4 regions of the Streptomyces sp. NPDC096013 genome follow, and region 1 is predicted to be linked to each of the others. Evidence: riboswitches for the same ligand, from Rfam matches in the RefSeq annotation. Region 1 holds a riboswitch; each other region holds the start of a gene.
What was found. A riboswitch is a leader RNA that binds a small molecule or an ion and turns the genes downstream of it on or off. The one in region 1 is predicted to bind cyclic di-AMP.

Region 1 (5,208 bases):
GGCGAGGGCCACCGTGGCGACCGGCGCGTCATGGGCCTGGGCGACCTCGTCGAGGGCGGCGAGGACGCTCCGGCCGCGCTCCGACTCGGCGTACTGCGCGGCCCGGCCGGACCGCGCGCTCTCCACGGACGTGCCGGGCCGGTACTTGCCGGTGAGGAAGCCGGCCGCCAGCGAGAAGTACGGGAGGGCCGACAGCCCGCCGCGTGCGGCGACGTCCCGCAGCTCGCCCTCGTAGGTGTCGCGGGAGACGAGGTTGTAGTGGGGCTGGATGGCGATGTAGCGCGCGAGGCCCTCGCGGTCGGAGAAGTCCAGGGACGCCTGGAGTCGTGCGGGCGAGATGTTGGAGGCGGCGATGTGCCGCACCTTGCCCGCCTTCACCAGCTCGTCGAGCGTGCCGACGATCTCCTCGACCGGCACGTCCTCCTTGTCGAAGTGCGGGTAGTACAGGTCGATGTAGTCGGTGCCCAGGCGGCGCAGGGAGGCGTCGGCCGCGGCCTTGATGTTGGCGGCGGACAGGCCCGGGTACTCGGGGTGCTGGCTGACCTTGGTGGCGATGACGACGTCCGAGCGGTTGCCGCGGGCCTTGAGCCACTTGCCGATGACGGTCTCGGACTCACCGCCCTTGTTGCCCTCGATCCACGCCGTGTACGAGTCGGCGGTGTCGACGAAGTTGCCCCCGGCGGCCGTGTAGGCGTCGAGCACGGCGAAGGAGGCCGCCTCGTCGGCGGTCCAGCCGAACACGTTGCCGCCGAGGTTCAGCGGGAAGATCTCCAGGTCGGACCGGCCCAGCTTGCGAAGAGAAGTCATGCCATACGTCAACGCCCGCGCCGGAACCGGATATTCCGGCACAGCACGGGCGGACGGGGTCGGCTCAGGGTCCGCTCAGGGGTTGAGGCCCTTGCTGCGCAGCCAGGGCGCCGGGTCGCTCCCGGTCGCGGCGCCGTTGATGTGCACCTCCAGGTGGAGGTGCGGCCCGGTGACGTTGCCGGTCGCGCCCACGCGGCCGATGACCTCGCCGGTGGAGACCTTCTGCCCGACGCTGACGTTGATCGAGGACTGGTGGCAGAACCACAGCTCGGTGCCGTCGTCGAGGGTGAGGATCGTGCGGTACCCGTACGACCCGGCCCAGCCGGCCTCGGTGACCGTGCCGCTGTGGATGGCCTTGATCAGCGTGCCGGTGGGCGCGGCGAAGTCGAGACCCGTGTGATACCCGGAGGACCACATCGAGCCGGCCTGGCCGAAGGTGCCGGTGATCGTGTACGAGGCGACCGGCAGCGTGTACTGCTTGGCGAGTGCGGCGAGCTTCGCGGCCTCGGCCTTCTTCGCGGCGGCGGCCTCCGCTGCCTTCTTCGCGTCGGCCGCCTTCTTCGCCGCGTCCTTCTCGGCCTTGGCGGCGGCGTCGACGGTCTGCTTGGCTACGGCGGCCTCGGCGGCGGCCTGCGCCTTGCCGTCGACCTGCACCTGCTGCGACTCGGCCTGCGCCATGATCCGGTTGCGGAGCAGTTCACCCGCGTCCGAGGTGCCCTTGGCGGTGTCGGTGGTGACGACGCCGACGCTGCTGAGCGCGGTCGCGGAGCCCTTGGGGGTGCTGCTGGACGAGTCGTCGAGCAGGTGGCCCACCGAGGGCAGGTCCGGCAGGGAGATGGAGACCGGCGGCTTGCCGGTGTTGGCGCTGGCCATGCCGCCCGCGCTGACGGCGGCTATGACACCGACGCCCAGGACGGTGGAGCTGCGGGCGAATCCTCCGCCACCACGCTGCTTTGCGACACGGTGCTTGCCGCGGTTGGGGGAAACGGTCTCCGCGCTGGGATTCCACTCCTCCCAGGGGCCCTCGTCGGGGCGGTAACCGCCGTAGACGACAGGGGCTTCAGGGGCAGCCTGGTTTGACGCCACGTGGGCGTGCTCCTTTCCTTCCTTCTCGCCTACCGGGTTAGCTGACGGGTTCGGAGCAGGAAGGTCTCCTACGCGCGTAAACCGGACGTGTCTCCACGACGGTCGACGAGCGATTCACCCCAAGTGGTGGTTCCCCGGTTCCCTTGCGGGATTCGGCGCGTGCGCACGGAGCCGTCTCTTGTGACGGCTGGGACGACCGCGCTGCGTTATCGAACGTTAATAGACACGGGCGCCCGTTTCCAAGCTGTTCGGCTTGATCATTAACCTTTCCTTGCTGGACGAACGGCCCACCACCGGCGAAAAACGGGCGAGTTGGCCAAGTCTCGGAATTCCTTCGGGTATTGACGGTATGTCAGTTGTTATGCGGAGGGCACCGGCACGGTCACACCTGGTGACAACGGCTGGGGATGCCGTACGGCGATCATCGCCATGTCGTCCGTCATCCAGCCCCCGGAGTGCCGCCGCACCTCCCTGGCGAGGATGCCGAGCAGCGCCTCGGGGGTACGGAAGGTCCGCCCGGCCAGCCGCGCCGCCGGGTCGTAGAAGACACCGCGGGAGTCCCGCGCCTCGGACAGCCCGTCGGTGTGCACCAGAAGAGTGGCCCCGCCCGGGAACGCGAACTCCTCGGCCCGGTCGGGCCAGACCCCCAACTCGCCCATTCCCAGGGGCAGTGCGGGCTCCCGGACCTGCAACGTGCCGACAGTGCCGTCCACATGAAGGAGCAGCGGCGGCGGATGCCCCCGGTCGACGATCCGTACGACGCCGTCGCCGTGCGGGAGTTCGACGAGGACGGCCGTGGTGAACCCCTCGAACGCGTCGAGCCCGTCACGCCGGGTGCCCTCACGCGCGAGCGCCCGCTCCAGCCGCTGCGCGACCGCCTCCAGCGTCGCCTCCTGCTCGGCGGCCTCCCGGAACGCCCCGATGACCACGGCGACGGCGGCGACCGCGCCCATGCCCTTGCCGCGCACGTCGCCGACGACCAGCCGTACGCCGTGCGGGGTGTCCTGCACCGCGAACAGGTCGCCGCCGATGAACGCGCCCTCCTGCGCCGCCTCGTAGCGGGCCGCGATCTCGAACCCGGCGATCCGCTCGGCCGGTTCGGGCAGCACGGCCCGCTGGGCGGCCTCGGCGATCTCGCGCGCGGAGGCGAGCTGTTCGCTGCTGCGGCGGACCAGGAGGTTGATGAGGACGGCGAGCACGGCGACCGTCGACACGGTGGCCACCTCGGTCAGCGCGCCGGTGTCGTAGACGATGCCGAGCCTGATGTGGATGGCGAGGACGAGGGCGACGGACGCGAGGCCGGTGAGGACGGTGCCGCGCCGGGAGTAGAGCGGGGCGGCCACCAGCGGGGCGGCGGTGAAGAGCGGGGCCGCCGTGAACTCGGCCGGGGTGAGGTAGTCGTAGAGCGCGGCGGCGATCAGCAGCAGGACGGGGAGGCGGCGGAGGACGGCGCGGGTGTACGAGATCCGCCGGCCCTCGCTCTCGGGCCGGGGCGCGGGGCTGTCGCCGAGGCCGGGGTCGGGCACGGGATCGCCGGGCAGACGCCCGCCGGCTCGCACATACGGACCCTCCTCCTCCACGGAACCAGTTTTTCCCGGCGGGAGGAGGGCGGCGAGCGGGGTGGGCCGACAGGGGGAGAAACACCGAGGGCCGGAATCCGTTTCTGGATTCCGGCCCTCGGCCTTCAGTAGCGGGGACAGGATTTGAACCTGCGACCTCTGGGTTATGAGCCCAGCGAGCTACCGAGCTGCTCCACCCCGCGCCGTTGTGATTGCAACTATACGCCATTCGCGGGGTCCGATGTCACACGGGTTTCAGTCGGCCGGATTACCGGCGTGCGTGAGGGTCTCCCAGGAGACGAAGAGGTCGTCGCTGCCGGCCGGGCGGGTGGACTCGGCGAGCTTGTGCGCGGCGGGCACCTTCATGCCGAGCCGGTTCTCCAGGTGGTTCACGGCGACCTCCACGTCGGGGCCCATGTTCCGGTCGACCTTGCCGCCGCACAGCCACGCGGGCGCGGGCTCGCCGAGCTGGTAGCGGGAGTGGAACTCCAGGGCCGCCTTGAGCCGGTCCTTGACGCCGTCGTAGAGGTCGACGCCCTGGTGCCAGGCGGTCTCGGCGATGTGCGCGGACGCCGCCAGCGAGTAGCCGACGTGCTTGAGGTTGCGGCAGGTCTCCTGGGCGAGGCCGTCGCGGAAGGTCGTCTGCTTGAACCAGTACGTCGTCAGCTTCTGCGGGGTGGTGAGCTTCGAGCCCACCGGGGTGAGCGGCACCTTGCCGTCCTTGGCGAGGTAGAAGTAGGCGGGCACGCGGTCCCGGAAGCGTTTCACGGCCGCGTCGAAGGCCTTGTGGTCGTCGAGGAAGACCGCGATGCCGATCGCCGCGTCCGTCATCGCGAGGTCCCAGTTGCCGTTGTAGTCCGGCAGGTTCTTGGTGACCTCCGGCTCGTAGGCGGTACGCAGCATGGTCCCGAACCGCTTGACCCGGTCGGCCGGCCAGCCCGCGCCGGGCGTGTACCGGACGATCTCCGCGGCCCGGGCCCAGGTCGAACCCGCCCACGCGGTCTGGAGGCCGGCGTCGTCGGAGGTGTGCTCCTTCATCTTCGCCGACCAGCCGTCCATGATCTCCCGCGCCTTCAGCGCGTGGTGCTGCTTGCCGGTGATGCTGAAGAGGAGGGCCTGCGTGTACGCCGCGATCGCGTCCTCGCGCTCCTCGACACAGCCGTGGGCGGCCTTGCCGTTCCAGGGGCAGTCGACGTCCGCGTACGGCTTAGGCGCGTACTTGTACGAGCCGTACTTGCTGTCCCGCATCCCGAAGTACGCCTTCAGCCAGGGCTGCTTCCCGGCGGCCACGTTCTTTCGTACGGCGTCCAGTTGGGGCTTGCTGACGAGGATTCCGGGGTGGGTGAACGCGGCGCTCGCGGGGAGCGCCCTCGCCATGGTCCGGGTACCGGTGTCCGTCGTTCCGCACGAGGCGAGTAGCCCTACGGCTACGGACGCGCCCAGCACCGCGACTGCCCTCATGTGTCCTACCTCCGCCTGTGGTCACCGGTTCCCTGCGAGCGTGCCGCGGCGAGGGGTGGGGCGCAGGATCTGTTGGGCCGATTGGTCGTGGTGGGGGCGGGCGGGCCGAGTCATGCCCGCCCGGGTCGGGAGGAGAGGGACGGGCCGCGTGGTGCTCAGCCCAGCAGGTGGCTGTTCGGCGCCTTCGCCCCCTCCTCGTACTCCGGGAGTACGACCACGGTCACCCCCCGCGCGGCCAGCGCCCCGCTCCCGTCCGCTGCCTCCACGAAGGTGTCCGGCTCGCGCCACGCCGTCA
Region 2 (5,208 bases), on a different contig from region 1:
TACGACAATGTGCCCTACGGCACCGCGTTCGAAAAGCTGACCGCCCTCGCCTACCCGGAGGGCCACCCCTACCACCACACGCCCATCGGCTCGATGGCGGACCTGGACGCGGCCACCCTGGAGGACGCGCGCGCGTTCTTCCGCACCTACTACGCGCCCAACAACGCGGTCCTGTCCGTGGTCGGCGACATCGACCCCGAGCAGACGCTCGCCTGGATCGAGAAGTACTTCGGGTCCATCGCCGCGCACGACGGCAAGCCCGCACCCCGTGACGGCGCGCTGCCCGACACGATGGGCGGGGAGCTGCGCGAGGTCGTCGTCGAGGAGGTCCCGGCGCGCGCCCTGATGTGCGCGTACCGCCTCCCGGAGGACGGCACGCGCGCGTCCGACGCGGCCGACCTCGCCCTCACCATCCTCGGCGGCGGCGAGTCCTCGCTCCTCTACAACCGCCTTGTCCGACGCGACCGTACGGCCGTCGCGGCCGGCTTCGGACTGCTGCGGCTGGCCGGAGCGCCCTCCCTGGGGTGGCTCGACGTGAAGACGTCCGGTGACGTCGAGGTGCCCGTCATCGAGGCCGCCATCGACGAGGAGCTCGCCCGGTTCGCCGAGGAGGGCCCCACGGCTGAGGAAATGGAGCGCGCCCAGGCCCAGTTGGAGCGCGAGTGGCTCGACCGGCTGGGCACGGTCGCGGGCCGCGCCGACGAACTGTGCCGGTACGCCGTCCTGTTCGGCGACCCGCAGCTCGCCCTGACCGCCGTACAGCGCGTCCTCGACGTGACGGCGGAGGAGGTCCAGGAGGTCGCCAAGGCCCGCCTGCGCCCCGACAACCGCGCGGTGCTCGTCTACGAGCCCGTCGCGGAAGAGGACGACGAAGCAGAGGCCGGCGACGAGAACGAGGAGGCGGCCAAGTGACCGAGCTCGCCACGATGGAATTCCACCCCCAGCCCCAGGCCGGCGAGGCCAGGCCGTGGGCCTTCCCGGCCCCCGAACGCGGCACGCTGGCCAACGGCCTGACGGTCCTGCGCTGCCACCGCCCCGGCCAGCAGGTCGTCGCCGTGGAGGTGCTCCTGGACGCGCCCCTGGACGCCGAGCCGGCCGGCCTGGACGGTGTCGCCACGATCACCGCGCGCGCCTTCTCCGAGGGCACCGACAAGCACTCCGCCGAGGAGTTCGCCGCCGAGCTGGAGCGCTCCGGCGCCACTCTCGACGCGCACGCCGACCACCCCGGGCTGCGCCTCAGCCTGGAGGTCCCGGCCTCGCGCCTGGCCAAGGGGCTCGGCCTGCTCTCCGACGCGCTGCGCGCGCCCGCCTTCGCGGACAGCGAGATCGAGCGGCTGGTCCGCAACCGCCTCGACGAGATCCCGCACGAGACGGCCAACCCCTCGCGCCGCGCCGCCAAGGAGCTCTCCAAGGAGCTGTTCCCGGCGAGCTCGCGCATGTCGCGTCCGCGCCAGGGCACCGAGGAGACCGTCGAGAAGATCGACTCGGCGTCCGTACGCGCCTTCTACGAGCGGCACGTCCGCCCCGCGACGGCCACCGCCGTGGTCGTCGGCGACCTCACCGGCATCGACCTGGACGCGCTGCTCGCCGACACCCTGGGTTCGTGGACGGGCTCCTCCGCGCAGCCGCGTCCCGTGCCGCCGGTGACCGCCGACGACACCGGGCGGGTCGTGATCGTGCACCGTCCCGGCGCCGTCCAGACGCAGCTGCTCATCGGCCGTGTCGGAGCCGACCGGCACGACCGCGTGTGGCCGGCCCAGGTGCTCGGCACGTACTGCCTCGGCGGCACCCTCACCTCCCGCCTGGACCGCGTCCTGCGCGAGGAGAAGGGCTACACCTACGGTGTGCGGGCGTTCGGCCAGGTGCTGCGTTCGGCACCCGACGGCACGGGCGCCGCGATGCTCGCCATCAGCGGCTCCGTGGACACCCCGAACACCGGTCCCGCGCTGGACGACCTGTGGACGGTGCTGCGCAAGCTCGCCGAGGGCGGCCTCACCGACGCCGAGCGTGACGTCGCCGTGCAGAACCTCGTCGGGGTGGCGCCGCTCAAGTACGAGACCGCCGCGGCCGTCGCGAGCACGCTGGCCGACCAGGTCGAGCAGCACCTGCCCGACGACTACCAGGCGACGCTGTATCAGCAGCTCGCCGCGACCGGCACCGTGGAGGCCACCGCGGCGGTCGTGAACGCCTTCCCGGTGGACCGTCTGGTGACGATCCTGGTCGGCGACGCGGAGCAGATCAAGGCGCCCGTGGAAGCGCTCGGCATCGGCGAAGTGACCGTCGTCCCGGCCGAGTAGACGACCCGTAGCGGGCCGATGAGCGGCACGCGCGCGTGGGGGCCCTGGTGGCTGAAGAGTCACCAGGGCCCCCTATTGTCCGAATTGGGGGAGAGGTTGCCTGTCTGCCCTGTGGCATGTGCAACAAAAACCTTGATCCGTTTGGGGATTGAAAGTGGCCCCCCTTAGCGTCGGTCCGGCTGTCCGTCAGGCACCGCGCCGCACTCGCGGCACCGGACAGTCATCGCCGAGTCCCCGTACGGCGCGAGCCAGGGGAGCCGGGGACCCACGTCCCTGGGGTGAATCGGACGCCCGTGGAGGGGGTCCGTAGGAGACCTTCCTGCTCCGAACCCGTCAGCTAACCCGGTAGGCGAGAAGGAAGGAAAGGATCAGCCACTCCATGGCGTTCACCCGCGCCACCGGGAAGCACCGTCGCCCGAGCCGGACCCACCGCACCACCGTTCGTGTCGCGAGCGTCGCGGCCCTCACCACCACCGGCGTCATCGGCACCCTCGCGAGCGCCCCGGCGTTCGCCGCGGAGCCCGCCGCAGAACAGACCGGACTCACCCCCGTCATCGCCATCGGCGACTCCGTGGCCGAGAAGATCGACGCCCAGGCCGCCGCCCAGCGGCAGGCCGCCGCCGAGGCGCAGGCCAAGGAGGAGGCCCGGGCCAGGGCCGCCGCGCAGGCCAAGGCGGAGCACGAGGCCAAGGAGCGCGCCGCCCGTGCCGCCGAGCGCAAGAGGCTCAACACCTTCGTCGCACCGGTCACCGGCTCGTACGTCTCCACCGGCTACAAGACCGGCGGTTCCCTCTGGTCGTCCGGCGCCCACACCGGCATCGACTTCCACGCCTCGACCGGCACCTCGGTCCACGCTGTCGGTTCCGGCACCGTCGTCGAGGCCGGCTGGGGCGGCTCGTACGGCAATCAAGTGGTGATCAAGATGGCCGACGGCATGTACACCATGTACGGCCACCTGTCGTCCATCGGTGTCTCCGTCGGCCAGACGGTCACCCCGGGCCGGCAGATCGGCCTCTCCGGGGCGACCGGCAACGTCACCGGACCGCACCTCCACTTCGAGGCCCGCACCACCGCGGAGTACGGCTCGGACGTCGACCCCGTCGCCTACCTCCGCAAGCACGGCGTGAACGTCTGACGGCGTAGCACCGCACTTCCCGAAGCCCTGGCCCGCCCGGCCGGGGCTTTCGGCGTTTCCGGAGCCCTCCTGTCCAAAAAATATGCATGGATTCCGGCCCCCCATCGGAAATTCCCGCTCATTGCAATAGAGTCACGGAACACACGTCAATCGTCGACGTTTCACGGGGATTAAGGCGGAGGTCGGACATGCGTATTCCGGCGCACTCGGTATGCACGGCGATCCGGGACGACATCGTCGCCGGTGTCTACGAGCGCGGCAGCCGGCTCACGGAGGAACTCCTCGCGCGCCGGTACGGGGTCTCGCGCGTCCCCGTCCGGGAGGCCCTGCGCACGCTGGAGGCCGAGGGGTTCGTGGTGACCCGGCGGCACGCGGGCGCGTGCGTCGCGGAACCGACCGAGCAGGAGGCCGCCGACCTGCTGGAGATGCGGATGCTGCTGGAGCCGCTCGGCGCCTCACGGGCCGCGCAGCGGCGCACCGAGGCCCACCTCAAGGTGCTGCGCGGCCTCGTCAGGCTGGGCCAGGAGCGGGCCAGGCGGGGCAACAGCGAGGATCTGCGCTCCCTGGGCAGCTGGTTCCACGAGACGCTGTCCCAGGCCTCCGGGAGTCCCGCGCTGACCTCGATGCTGACCCAGCTGCGGCACAAGATCGCCTGGATGTACGCGGTGGACGCCCCGGCCAACCCCGTGGAGTCCTGGGCCGAGCACGGCGCCATCGTGGACGCCGTGGCCCGCGGCGACGCCGAGCGCGCCCGGGCGATCACCGCCCTGCACACCGAGCGCGCGGGCACCGCGCACCGGCTGCGCTTTCCCGGCGGGGCGAACGCCGCGAACGGCGCGGACCGTGTGAGGACTTCGCAACCTCCCGTAAACATGTCGGGTCTGCGGCATTAACACGGGCACCGTATACAAAGAGGAGCTAATTCGCGGGGGATTATTCATGCTGCCCACAAATGGAAATGCGAAGGGCTCGCCCGGTAATTCGGACGAGCCCTTCGAGGTTGTGGTGCATCGGGTTTTGGGCAAATGCACCGCAACCCTCAATTGGGTGGTGCTCAGACGGTCTCGGGGAGTTCCTCGAGGCCTTCCGCGACCAGCTTCGCGAGGCGGTCGAGGGCCGCGTCCGCGCCCTCGGCGTCCGACGCGAGGACGATCTCCTCGCCGCCCTGGGCGCCCAGGCCCAGGACCGCGAGCATGGAGGCCGCGTTGACGGGGTTGCCGTCGGCCTTGGCGATCGTCACGGGGATACCCGAGGCCGTGGTGGCCCGGACGAAGATGGAGGCGGGGCGGGCGTGAAGGCCCTCCGCCCAGCCGACGTTGACGCGGCGCTCAGCCATGTGATGCTGCCCTTCAGAGTCTCAGGGTTGTCTAGACCAGTTTCCCACACGTGAAGCGAGCCCGGACCGGTCCGCCGGACCGTCCGGAACGGGGTGTCGGGCCGCGGCCTCGGCCCCACTCCCCGCGCTCTGTTGTTCCCCACAGACTGCCTCGCGCCGTTGTCGGACGCGAGCCGTACGCTGGGCCCCATGCAGACCTCGTCGGACCGGCACGAGTACCCCGCCCACTGGGAAGCCGACGTGGTGCTGCGCGACGGGGGTACCGCGCGCATCAGGCCCATCACCGTCGACGACGCCGATCGCCTGGTCAGCTTCTACGAGCAGGTCTCCGACGAGTCGAAGTACTACCGCTTCTTCGCGCCGTATCCCCGCCTGTCCGCCAAGGACGTCCACCGCTTCACGCACCACGACTTTGTGGACCGGGTGGGACTCGCGGCCAC
Region 3 (5,208 bases), on a different contig from region 1:
CGGTGAGGTCGGCCACCGCGCGCTCGAAACGCTCGGCAACCTCGTCGGGGTCGGTGCCGGGGCGGATGATGTCGTTGCCGCCCGCGCAGAAGGAGACCAGGTCGGGGCCGATCTCCTTGGCCCGGGTGAGCTGGTCGGCCACGATCTGGTCGAGCAGCTTCCCGCGCACGGCGAGGTTGGTGTACGCGAAGTCGCCCTCGGGCCGGCGATCCGCGAGCAGTACCGCGAACCGGTCGGCCCAGCCGACCATCGCACCGTCGGGCCCGGGGTCGCCGACGCCCTCGGTGAAGCTGTCCCCCACCGCCACGTACGACCCGATCACTGTTCTGCTGTCACTCTTCGAATCGTTAGCCACGGCAACCATAATTCACCCTTGGCTGTGACCTACGCGATCGTAATTAGGGGTTGACGGGCGGTGAGATAAGCCACTTGTAAAGGGTTGTCCAAAGTCGGAATAACTCTCTGACCAGGGTCGTTGACGCCGGAACTGCCCTACGCCGAAGGCCGGACCCGGGGATAGAGGTCCGGCCTTCGGTGATGTGGGGGCCTGGCGTCGGGCCTGATGTCAGCCGACGGTGACGCCGTGCGAGCGGAGATAGGCGACCGGGTCCACGTCCGAGCCGTAGTACGGCGTGGTCCGGATCTCGAAGTGCAGGTGCGGGCCGGTCACGTTGCCGGTCGCCCCGGAGAGGCCGATCTGCTGGCCCTCGGTCACGGTCTGGCCGGCCGAGACGGAGAGCTGCGACATGTGGGCGTACTGCGAGTACTGGCCGTCCGCGTGCCGGATGACGACCTCGTTGCCGTAGGCGCCGTCGTAGGCCGCCGAGACGACCGTGCCCGCGGCGATCGCCTTGATGGTGGTACCGGTCGGGACGACGAAGTCGACGCCGGTGTGGTAGCCGCTGGACCACATGCTGCCGGCGACGCGGTAGCCGGTGCCGATGGTGGCGCCGGTCACGGGAAGGCCGTAGCCGGTGGAGGTGCTGGTGGTGTCGGCGCTCTGCGTGGCAGACGACTCCTTCGAAGAAGAAGACGACGAGGACGAGGAGGACGATGTGCCGGACGACGTCGACGACTTGGTCGTGTCCGTGCCGCTCGTCGCGGCCTTCTCACCGAGGGAGAGCTTCAGGCCCGGGTGGATCAGCGACGGGTTGCCGCCGATGGCTTCGCGATTGTCCTGGTAGATCTTCTTCCAGCCGCCGGTGACGTCCTGCTCCTCGGCGATCTTCGAGAGATAGTCGCCCGACTTCACCGAATACGTCGTGACGCGCGCCGACTTGGCGGCGGTGGACTTCTCGCTCGCCGTCTTCTCGGCCGCCGGAACGGACTGAACCGCCTTTTCCGGAGCGGACGTCGTGGTCGCGGCATGGGCGCCGGTGGCTCCCATGAGCGGAAGGGCGAGTGCCGCGCCGCCGGTTCCGGCGACGGCTATCGAACGGGTGAAGCGCTGGGGCTTCGGGCGGCGGTGTTTACCCTTCGCGGGCATGACGAATTCCTCTCCGGCGCCTGCGAGGTGAGCTGTCGGGTTCGGGCTGGAGATGCCCGGCCGCGCCCGGAGCGCGGCTTGACCCCAAGCCCGTTCCGGAGACCGGAACAGGCGTCTTACCTGTGGGTCCCCCGCTCCTGCCGCATACGGGTGAGTGGATGCGAAGTCCGGTCGGCGGCAGGACTGGGCGTCCGTCCGGATTGGTGGCGAACGTAAGCGAGGAAGACGCAAAGGGACAAGCAGGAGGTTCCACGGATTTGCGTTTCTTGTGATCCCCTGTGGGAATTCACCGTCACCCTCCGTGAATTCCCCCGGGACTCCGTCCGTCAATTCCCCTGCAAAAGCACGTCAATTACGTGAACATGACGAACGACGTACGGTCACGAATATGACGCTGCTCACGTACCCGACTCTCAGCTTTCTTTTTCCCAGGGCGAGTTGGAACGAAGGTTGCAATTGGGACAGAAGGATCAGATGCGACGCAGCCGGAGAACCGTCGCATCAAGGTCACCGCGCAGGCCGGTCCGCAATCCGTGGTGCAACAGCACGGCCCCTCGGTGGACTTCGCCCGTTTCGAGGCATTCGTACGATGCTGTCGGGTCAAGCCCACGCAGCCGGAGCGCCGGGAGGGGCTCGCCGTAGTGCTGCGCCTGGAGGAGGGCGAGGACGACGGTCTCGTCACCGCGGACGTACTGCACGGCGCTGAGCCCTCCGGTCGGCGGGCGCAGGCGGTGCAGGTCGCCGTGCTGCACGAGGGGCCGGATCTCCTTGTAGAGGTCCACCCAGCGGCGGGCCTCGGCGAGTTCCTCCTCGGTCCACTCCGAGAGGTCGCCGCCCACGCCGAGCACGCCGGCCATGGCGCTCACGAACCGGAAGCGCAGGCTGCTGACCCGGCCGTTGAGCTGGGTGTTGGGGCTGTCGGTGACCCAGGCGGCCATCACGCGCGCGGGGTGGATCTGGCTGAAGCCGTGCTGGATGGCGAGCCGGTCCAGCGGGTCGGTGTTGTCCGAGGTCCACACCTGGTCCGTGCGGCTCATGATGCCGAGGTCGATCCGGCCGCCGCCGCCCGAGCAGGACTCGAAGGCGACACCCGGGTGAGCCGCCCGCAACCGGTCCAACAGGCCGTACAGGGCGCGCACATGGTCGACCCATAGGCGCTGCGGGTAGGCCTCGCCCGGCCAGCCCGCGTCGGTGAAGCAGCGGTTGAAGTCCCACTTCACGTAGTCGATCGGGGCGCTGGAGAGGAGCCCGTCCAGCTGCTCCCACAGGTACTCCTGAACGTCCTCGCGGGCGAGGTTCAGGACGAGCTGGTTGCGGAACTCCGTCCGCTTGCGTCCCTCCTGGTACTGCACCCAGTCGGGGTGCGCGCGGTACAGGTCGCTGTCCGCGTTGACCATCTCGGGCTCGACCCAGATGCCGAACTGCATGCCCAGGGCGTGCACCCGGTCGGCGAGGGGCTTGAGCCCGGCGGGGAAGCGGTCCGGATTGGGCGTCCAGTCGCCGAGCCCGGCACGGTCGCTGGTCCGGGCGCCGAACCAGCCGTCGTCCACCACGAACAGCTCGACCCCGACCGCCGCCGCCCGCCGCGCGAGCACCTCCTGCTGGTCCTCGGAGATGTCGAACTGGGTGGCCTCCCAGGAGTTGTAGAGCACCGGCCGGTCCTGGTCCGCGTCCGGGATGACGTACGTCCGCTGGTACGTGTGCCAGGTGCGGCTTGCGCCGCCGTGGCCGGTCTCGCTCCACAGGCCGGCGAAGACCGGGGTCGTGAAGGACTCCCCCGGCGCCAGGAGCAGCAGCCCGGAGTCGTCGTACCCGGCGCCCCCGGTGATCTGCACGCGCGCGTCCGGGAGCTGGGCCACGGCGAGCCGCCAGGACCCCGACCAGGCGAGGGCGCAGCCGTAGACCTCGCCGCGTTCCTCGGTCGCGTCGGTGTCGAGGGCGACCCAGGGGAGGTGCTGGTGTCCGGTGTGGCCGCGGCGGCTGCCGATGACCTTCTCACCGTAGGTGAGGTCGGAGCGCACCAACCGGGACTCGGCGGCCCACCGCCCGTGCAGCTGCGACAGCCGCCAGCCCTCGCGCTCGGGCAGCGTCCAGGTGGCGGAGTCGGCGCGCAGCAGCTCCAGGGGCTCGGCCCCGTCGTTGTCGAGGGTCGTCCAGCGCTCGACGACGTCGCCGCGCGTCCGGTAGTGCAGCGTGATCGCCAGTCCGCCGTCCCGGAAGCGCAGCCGCAGCTCGTCGTCCTCGGTGTCGTACCGCTCGAAGGTCCACTCCGTGCCGCGGCGCTCGGGCGTGCGTACGGAGAGGGCGGGGCGGGCGAAGCGGGGGCCGCCATCGACGGGGTACTCCTCGCGGCCGTCGAGCTGCGACTCGAAGGAGGAGGCCCCGGGCAGCGGGCGGGCCGCCAGCTCCTCGGCGTCGGCGAGTGCGATCGCGGGGCCCCAGTGCAGGTGGAGCAGCTCGTCGTGCTCGGTGAGATGGACGGCATAGCTGCTCGTCGGGCCCGACAGCACCCATGTACGGCCGTTCTCGGCGATCTCCAACATCAAGTCCCTCACAGATTCGAACAAGTCCGCTCAAGCACCAACATCATCAACGGCGCGGGGCCTGCGAGGCAACGCCTGTGGACAACTCATTGCCTGGGGAACCCATGTCGTATCGTCGAGAACGTGCCCGCCGGTGAGCCGCGTCGTCGGGCCGAGTGGGAGGGAGTCCTCGTGACGCAGCAGATTCCGTCGACCGAGCCGGAGTTGTCCGGAGTGCGCAATTTCCGGGATGTGGGCGGACTTCCGACCGTGGACGGACGCCGGGTGCGGCACGGGGTGCTGTTCCGCAGCGGCCACCTCGCGCACGCGACGGAGGAGGACGCCGTGTTCCTCGGCTCGCTGGGCCTGCACACGATCTTCGACTTCCGCAACGCGTCGGACCAGAAGCTGGAGGGTCCCGACGTCGAGCTGCCGGGTGTGCGCAATGTGAATCTGCCGCTGAGCGACCCGGCGGACGGCTCCGAGTTCTGGAAGATGGTCCGCGACGGCGAGATGGAGCAGCTGCGCGAGATCCTCGGCGACGGCAAGGCCGCCGCCCGCATGATCGCGTCGTACCGCACGATCATCAAGGAGCGCACCGCCGAGCACTCCCAGGTGCTGCGCTCCCTCGCGGACGACAGCGTCCCGGCGCTGATGCACTGCGCGGCGGGCAAGGACCGCGCGGGCCTGTCGATAGCCGTGACGCTGCTCGCCCTGGGCGTGGAGCGCGAGGCGATCGTGACCGACTACCTGGAGTCGAACGCGAAGCACCGGCGTTACAAGGTGCGCCGCAGCAGTTCCTCCGCCGCGGGCTACTCCCCCGAGGTGATGGAGCTCCTCAGCCCCCTCTTCGACGCCCGCGCCGAGTATCTGACGGCGGCCTTCGAGACGGTCGAGGAGACCTGGGGCGGCGTGGACGCCTACCTGGAGCAGGGCCTCGGGGTCACCCCGGAGATCCGGGAGCGGCTGCGCGAGCGCCTGCTGGACTGAACCGGCCGAGGCGGCCGGCCCGGCTGGACGGACTTCCGTCGCGGGCTACTTGGCGCCCACGGAGAACAGCAGGTAGATGAAGGCCGCGAAGAGGTGGCCCACGGCAATGTAGATGATGAGCCGAATCCACAGGGCGCGGGGGAACTTGTCCTCGATGTTGTTGCCGCTCATGATGTCTCTCCGGTGATCGGGCCCAGGCACAGGGTGGCC
Region 4 (5,208 bases), on a different contig from region 1:
CGAGGCGATGACCGCGCGGGACTGGCGTTACGCGACGGCACTGCACTGCCGTTCCGTACCGGGCCGGGGCTGGGTCCTCGACCCGGCCGAGCCCGGGATGCGGGTCTACGGCCCCGACGCCCGGCAGCCCCAAGTCCCGTCGCAGGGCGTCGCGTTGCTGTCCCGGCTCCCGGTCCGCGAGTGGCATGCGCTACGACTCCCGGCGGCGCCCATCGGCATGCCGCTGCGGGTGGCCGGACGGGCCGCCCCGGTGCTGGCCCGGGACCAGGCGCGGGCCGCGCTGGCCGCCGTAATAGAAGGACCGCACGGCCCGTTCACCGCCGTGGCCGTGCATCTCTCGTTCGTGCCGGGGTGGAACATCGGGCAACTGCGCACCGTGCGCCGCTGGATCGCCGGGCTGCCCCAACCCCAGCTGCTGATGGGCGACTTCAACCTCGTCGGCGCACTGCCCAGGTTCACGCTCAACGCGTCCGCGCGGCGCGGCTGGCGGGGCTCGGCGCGGCAGGCGACCTTCCCCTCGCACCGCCCGCTCGTCCAGCTCGACCACATCCTGCTGAACGGGCTCGGTGAGGACGCCGTAAGGGCCGCGCGGGTGCCCAGGACGGCGATCTCGGATCACCGGCCGCTGGTGGTGGAGCTGTCCCTGTGAGTCAGTTCCACAGGGGGTAGGTCACGACGTGCGCGAACTTGTCCGGCCGCGCCGCGGTGTACGTCAGGCTGATCTGACCGTACTGCTGCACCCGGGGGTGCCGCTTCCAGGTCTGCGGGGTGTCGAGACGGACGACGACCGGGTACGAGTGGAACGTGCCCGCCGCGCAGTAGGGGACGCAGTCGTTCACCATGTTGACGCCCGTGGCCGTCGCGGAGGTGTCGTTCCAGGACGTCCAGTGCAGCGACGTGAGGCGGCTGTTGCCGTCCCCGCACGCGAGCGTGAAGTCGGTGGGGCGCACCTCGGGGTGCCACAGGCAGTCGACGAGGACGGGGCCCTGGGACTGCCGGTGGGCGGCCACCGGTTCCGTGCGCACCGAAGCCGCGGCCGAGCTGCCGACGGCCGGCGCCAGCAGGGCGGCGGCACACAGCGTGACGACTCCGACCATGGTGTGTTTGTACATGTCCGCTCCCGGCCGCCTGTTCGTCCGCGTCGCCCCGTACTCGTACCGGCGGTGGACCCGCCTGTCGAGGCACACGATCTCGTCTCCCTGTTGACGCTACGACCGTGTCGGTGGTTCCACCACTCGTACGGACCAACGACACGCCCGGGTGAGAGTGGCGGGGCGGGTGCGGTCGGGGCCGGGAACACCCGGCCCCGGGCGGATCAGGCGGGCCGTACGGCGCCCCGGATGGCGGCCGGACCGGCGTAGAAGATCGACTCCTCGCGGATCGGCGTACCCGGGCTGGGCGCGTGGATCATCAGGCCGTTTCCGGTGTACAGGCCGACGTGGTCGACGCTGTCGTGGAAGAACAGCAGGTCACCGGGGCGGATGTCGGTGAGCGGGACGAGGGTGCCGGCGCTCGACTGTTCCTGGGCGGTGCGCGGAAGGTGGACGCCCGCGGCCTTCCAGGCGGCCTGGGTGAGGCTGGAGCAGTCGTACGCGTCCGGTCCCGCCGCGCCCCACAGGCAGGGCCTGCCGATCTGGGCGCGGGCGAAGGCGAGCGCGGTGGCGGTCTTGCTCTGGGTGCCCGCGTCCGGTGCGACGGGGACGGGCGCGGCGACCGTCGGGCTCATGGCCGGGGCCGCCGGGAGAATGATCTCCGGGGCCATGGCCGGCGCGGCTGCCGCGGTGACCTCGGGGGCGAGGAGCGGGGCCGCGGCGAAGGAGACCTCGGGGGTGAGGAGGGGCGCCGCGGCGAAGGACACCTCGGCGGCCGGCGGGATCGGCTGCCACTCCTGCTGCGGCGGTCGCCAGTCCTGCTGCGGCGCGGGGTGCGCGGACGGCTGCCCGGGTATCAGGGGCAACTGGGCGCTGGACCAGAGCTGTTGCTCGGGCATGGCGGGCATGGCGGGCATCTGACCGGTGGGCCAGGCCTGTTGCTCGGGCGCCATGGGTGTCTGACCGGTGGACCAGGGGGTCTCCGGGGCGGCCACGATGGGCGTCTGGCCGGTGGACCACGTCTGCTGCTCGGGGATCACGGGTGTCTGCCCGGTCGACCACGTCGGCTCCTGCGCGGCCACGACGGGCATCTGGCCGGTGGCCCACGGCTGTTGCTCGGGCACGACCGGGAACTGACCGGTGGATGTGGCCTGTTGCTGGGCCGCGACCGGTGTCTGCCCGGTGGACGCGGCTTGTTGCTGGGACACGACCGGCATCTCGCCGCTTGACCAGATCTGCTGCTGGGGCATGGCGGGCAGCTGGCCCGTGGACCAGGTCTGCTGCTCGGGCACCATCGGCATCTGACCGCTGGACCAGGGGGTCTCCGGGGCGGCCACGATCGGCGTCTGGCCGGTCGACCACGTCTGCTGCTCGGGGATCACCGCGGTCTGCCCGGTCGACCAAGTCGTCTCCGGAGTGGGCCAGTTGGACTCGGCCGGCGGCCAGGTGGCCCGCGCCGGGGCCGGTTCGGCGCGCGGTGCGGCGATGGACGGGAGCAGATCGAGGTCCGCGGTGAGCGGGTCGAAGGCCGGTGCCGGGGCGAATGCCGGGGTGAACTGCTGTGGCTGCGCGAAAGGCGCCGGTGCCATCTCGACGGCGGGCACGGGCGGCAGGTCGAGCACGGTCGGCTGCGGCTGCTGAGAAGCGCGCGGTGCCTGCGGCGCCTGCACCTGCGGCGCCCGCGCTTGCGGAGCCTGCGGCGCGGCGGGCAGCAGCTCGGCGACCGGTCGGGCGGTCAACTCCGCGACGGGTGCCCCGAGTTGCTGGCTGGTGATGTCCGGTACGGACGCCCCCGCGGTCAGCTCGGCGACGGCGAGGCCGGGCTGCGCTTCGAGCGCCCGCCCGCTGCCCTCGCCGTCGAGGCGCCGCTCGGAACGTGCCGCCGCCGGACCGGCCGAAGTCCTGCTGGGCGGCAGGACCGCCGGTACGGTCGGGCCGAGTTGGGCCCGCGCCCGGTCGAACAACCGCCGGGTGACGGCGTCGAGGGTGGGATCGGAAGGACGCGAAGCGCCGGACCGGGGTTCGACACGCTTGCGCGGGCCCCCGGACATCGCACGGGTGGCGTTGTAGTTCCCGGTGGCTGTCTCGGCCCTGTCATACAGGGAGTTGATCCGCCGCTGGACTTCATCACGGCTGGGTCGGTCGTCCACGGTGGGGCCACTGCCTCCGGTGCGCTTACTTCGTTCTGCCGGCATGGCAGACGTGCTCCTTCCGTAACGCGCCTACCGGGTTAGCTGTCGGGTTCGGGCGGTCGATCACGGAAGGTGTGCCCTACGACCCTTGCCCCGATGGGCAGTTGGGCCGATTCACCCCAAGTCGGTTGGGTCCCCGGCTCCGGCTGTCGCGAGCGACGCACCGGATTCGACGCGAGCCGCGCGGCCCGGCGCTGATCGCCGGTGTAGGTCGTACGGCCTGGGCGTCAACCTAGCCAACGTGTGTGCCTCGTGTGAAGGTTGAAGCGCGATATGTCCGATACGTATTTGTGACCTTTACCTCGTCCTGAGACTGGCGAGGGCGCTTGGGGGCCACCGTGCCGAGAGCTTCCTAAGAGATCGCTATGAATTTTTGGGACGGTTGAACACACTGGGCCTCGGCTCCGTATGGGTGCGAGGGATTTCCATGCCGGGACGAGCCGGGCCGACCGATACGCGTAGGAGCAACTTCCTTGGCACGCAACACGCGCAGACGCCCCACGGGCGCACGACGCGCGACGATGGCAGCAGTCGCCCTGATGCTGGGCGGCGGAGGACTGGTGGCGGCGAACGTCTACGCGTCGGCGTCCGAAGGCTGGGGCGGTGACACCACCCAGCAAGGGTCTCCCGATGCGGCATCGGGCGGCGCGACGATCGACTGCCCGGACATCGGGACCCAGTTGACGACCGTGCCCGACGCGGCGAAGACGGAGGTCGACAACCAACTCGCGCTTCTGGACCAGCAGATAACCGAGGCCTACCAGAAACTCAAGGACTCCACCGAGTCCATACGCCAGGACGCCTCCTTCGCCGACAACGCGATCATGAATCCGTTGAAGGAGAAGCGCGCCGCGACGATCGGCCGGATCAACGACGCCATCGCGCGCGTCGGCGACCGCCCGGAGGGACTCGACGCGCTCGCCGGCTGCACGCTGATCGCGCCCACGAACGGGTCCGACGGCCAGAGCGGCGACGGCAAGGGCAGCAGCGACGGCAGCGGCGACCCCACCGGCAGCGCCGGCGGCCAGGGCGGCCAGGACCAGCAGGGCAACCAGCAGTCCACGAACGGACCCGTCGCCTCGGACTACGCGGACATCACCTCCGTACAGCCCAACGTGAACGCCGCACAGGACCAGGCCGACGCCTCCCGCGGCACGTTCGTCACCGCCTGCGGGGTGAACGAGAACGGCCTGTTCAACTCCGACAACGTGATCGTCGCCCCCGGAGTGAGCAACGGCGCCCACCACTTCCACGACTACGTCGGCAACCAGTCCAACAACGCGTTCGCCAGCGACGACGACCTGGCGAAGGCGAACACGAGCTGCGAGAACCCGGGCGACAAGTCCACGTACTACTGGCCCGTGCTGCGGCTCCAGAACGGCAAGCAGGAGCGGGACGCCGACAAGCCCGGCGGCGGCACTGAGGGCAACTCCGGCCAGATCGTCACGGCGAAGGCGGCCACGCTGACGTTCGTGGGCAACCCGAAGAGCAAGGTCGTCGCGATGCCGCGCCTCCTGCGCATCATCACCGGCGACGCCAAGGCCTTCGTGAACGGCCCGGCCAACGCCAACGCCTCCTGGAGCTGCACCGGTTTCGAGGACCGGCAGCTCAAGGACAAGTACCCGCTGTGCCCGTCCGGCAGTGACGTGGTGCGCACCTTCAAGTTCCAGAGCTGCTGGGACGGCCGCAACATCGACAGCGCCAACCACCGCACCCACGTGGCCTTCGAGGCCGCCGACGGCACCTGCCCCGACGGCTTCGAGGCCATCCCGCAACTGGTCCAGCGGATCGTCTACGACGTGCAGGCGCCGAGCCTCCAGGACGGCGGGAAGACGACTCCGCTGTTCGCGGTGGACTCCTTCCCCGAGCAGCAGCACAAGCCCGTCACCGACCACGGCGACTTCATCAACGTCTTCGACGAGGGC

Region 2: linked by a shared signal. The riboswitch ahead of ACIRB1_RS07005 (M23 family metallopeptidase) and the one ahead of ACIRB1_RS23475 (M23 family metallopeptidase) in region 1 are both predicted to bind cyclic di-AMP.
Region 3: linked by a shared signal. The riboswitch ahead of ACIRB1_RS02910 (peptidoglycan DD-metalloendopeptidase family protein) and the one ahead of ACIRB1_RS23475 (M23 family metallopeptidase) in region 1 are both predicted to bind cyclic di-AMP.
Region 4: linked by a shared signal. The riboswitch ahead of ACIRB1_RS15890 (NlpC/P60 family protein) and the one ahead of ACIRB1_RS23475 (M23 family metallopeptidase) in region 1 are both predicted to bind cyclic di-AMP.

Annotation. Positions count from the first base shown of each region.
Region 1 covers NZ_JBIWGK010000006.1:557,725-562,932, reverse strand. Annotated here, with positions in the region: gene ACIRB1_RS23480 (aldo/keto reductase) at 1-807, opposite strand, end outside; gene ACIRB1_RS23475 (M23 family metallopeptidase) at 883-1,893, opposite strand; cyclic di-AMP (ydaO/yuaA leader) riboswitch at 1,905-2,061, opposite strand; gene ACIRB1_RS23470 (PP2C family protein-serine/threonine phosphatase) at 2,253-3,473, opposite strand; tRNA gene ACIRB1_RS23465 (tRNA-Met) at 3,582-3,655, opposite strand; gene ACIRB1_RS23460 (alginate lyase family protein) at 3,708-4,913, opposite strand; gene ACIRB1_RS23455 (dihydrofolate reductase family protein) at 5,069-5,208, opposite strand, start outside.
Region 2 covers NZ_JBIWGK010000001.1:1,664,049-1,669,256, reverse strand. Annotated here, with positions in the region: gene ACIRB1_RS07015 (M16 family metallopeptidase) at 1-912, shown strand, start outside; gene ACIRB1_RS07010 (M16 family metallopeptidase) at 909-2,297, shown strand; cyclic di-AMP (ydaO/yuaA leader) riboswitch at 2,512-2,663, shown strand; gene ACIRB1_RS07005 (M23 family metallopeptidase) at 2,677-3,432, shown strand; gene ACIRB1_RS07000 (GntR family transcriptional regulator) at 3,621-4,325, shown strand; gene ACIRB1_RS06995 (HPr family phosphocarrier protein) at 4,487-4,768, opposite strand; gene ACIRB1_RS06990 (GNAT family N-acetyltransferase) at 4,958-5,208, shown strand, end outside.
Region 3 covers NZ_JBIWGK010000001.1:647,824-653,031, forward strand. Annotated here, with positions in the region: gene ACIRB1_RS02905 (SGNH/GDSL hydrolase family protein) at 1-322, opposite strand, end outside; gene ACIRB1_RS02910 (peptidoglycan DD-metalloendopeptidase family protein) at 566-1,486, opposite strand; cyclic di-AMP (ydaO/yuaA leader) riboswitch at 1,491-1,653, opposite strand; gene ACIRB1_RS02915 (alpha-galactosidase) at 1,957-4,029, opposite strand; gene ACIRB1_RS02920 (tyrosine-protein phosphatase) at 4,201-4,998, shown strand; gene ACIRB1_RS02925 (DUF6126 family protein) at 5,044-5,169, opposite strand; gene ACIRB1_RS02930 (helix-turn-helix domain-containing protein) at 5,166-5,208, opposite strand, start outside.
Region 4 covers NZ_JBIWGK010000004.1:256,629-261,836, reverse strand. Annotated here, with positions in the region: gene ACIRB1_RS15900 (endonuclease/exonuclease/phosphatase family protein) at 1-649, shown strand, start outside; gene ACIRB1_RS15895 (hypothetical protein) at 651-1,112, opposite strand; gene ACIRB1_RS15890 (NlpC/P60 family protein) at 1,316-3,286, opposite strand; cyclic di-AMP (ydaO/yuaA leader) riboswitch at 3,295-3,468, opposite strand; gene ACIRB1_RS15885 (DUF1996 domain-containing protein) at 3,805-5,208, shown strand, end outside.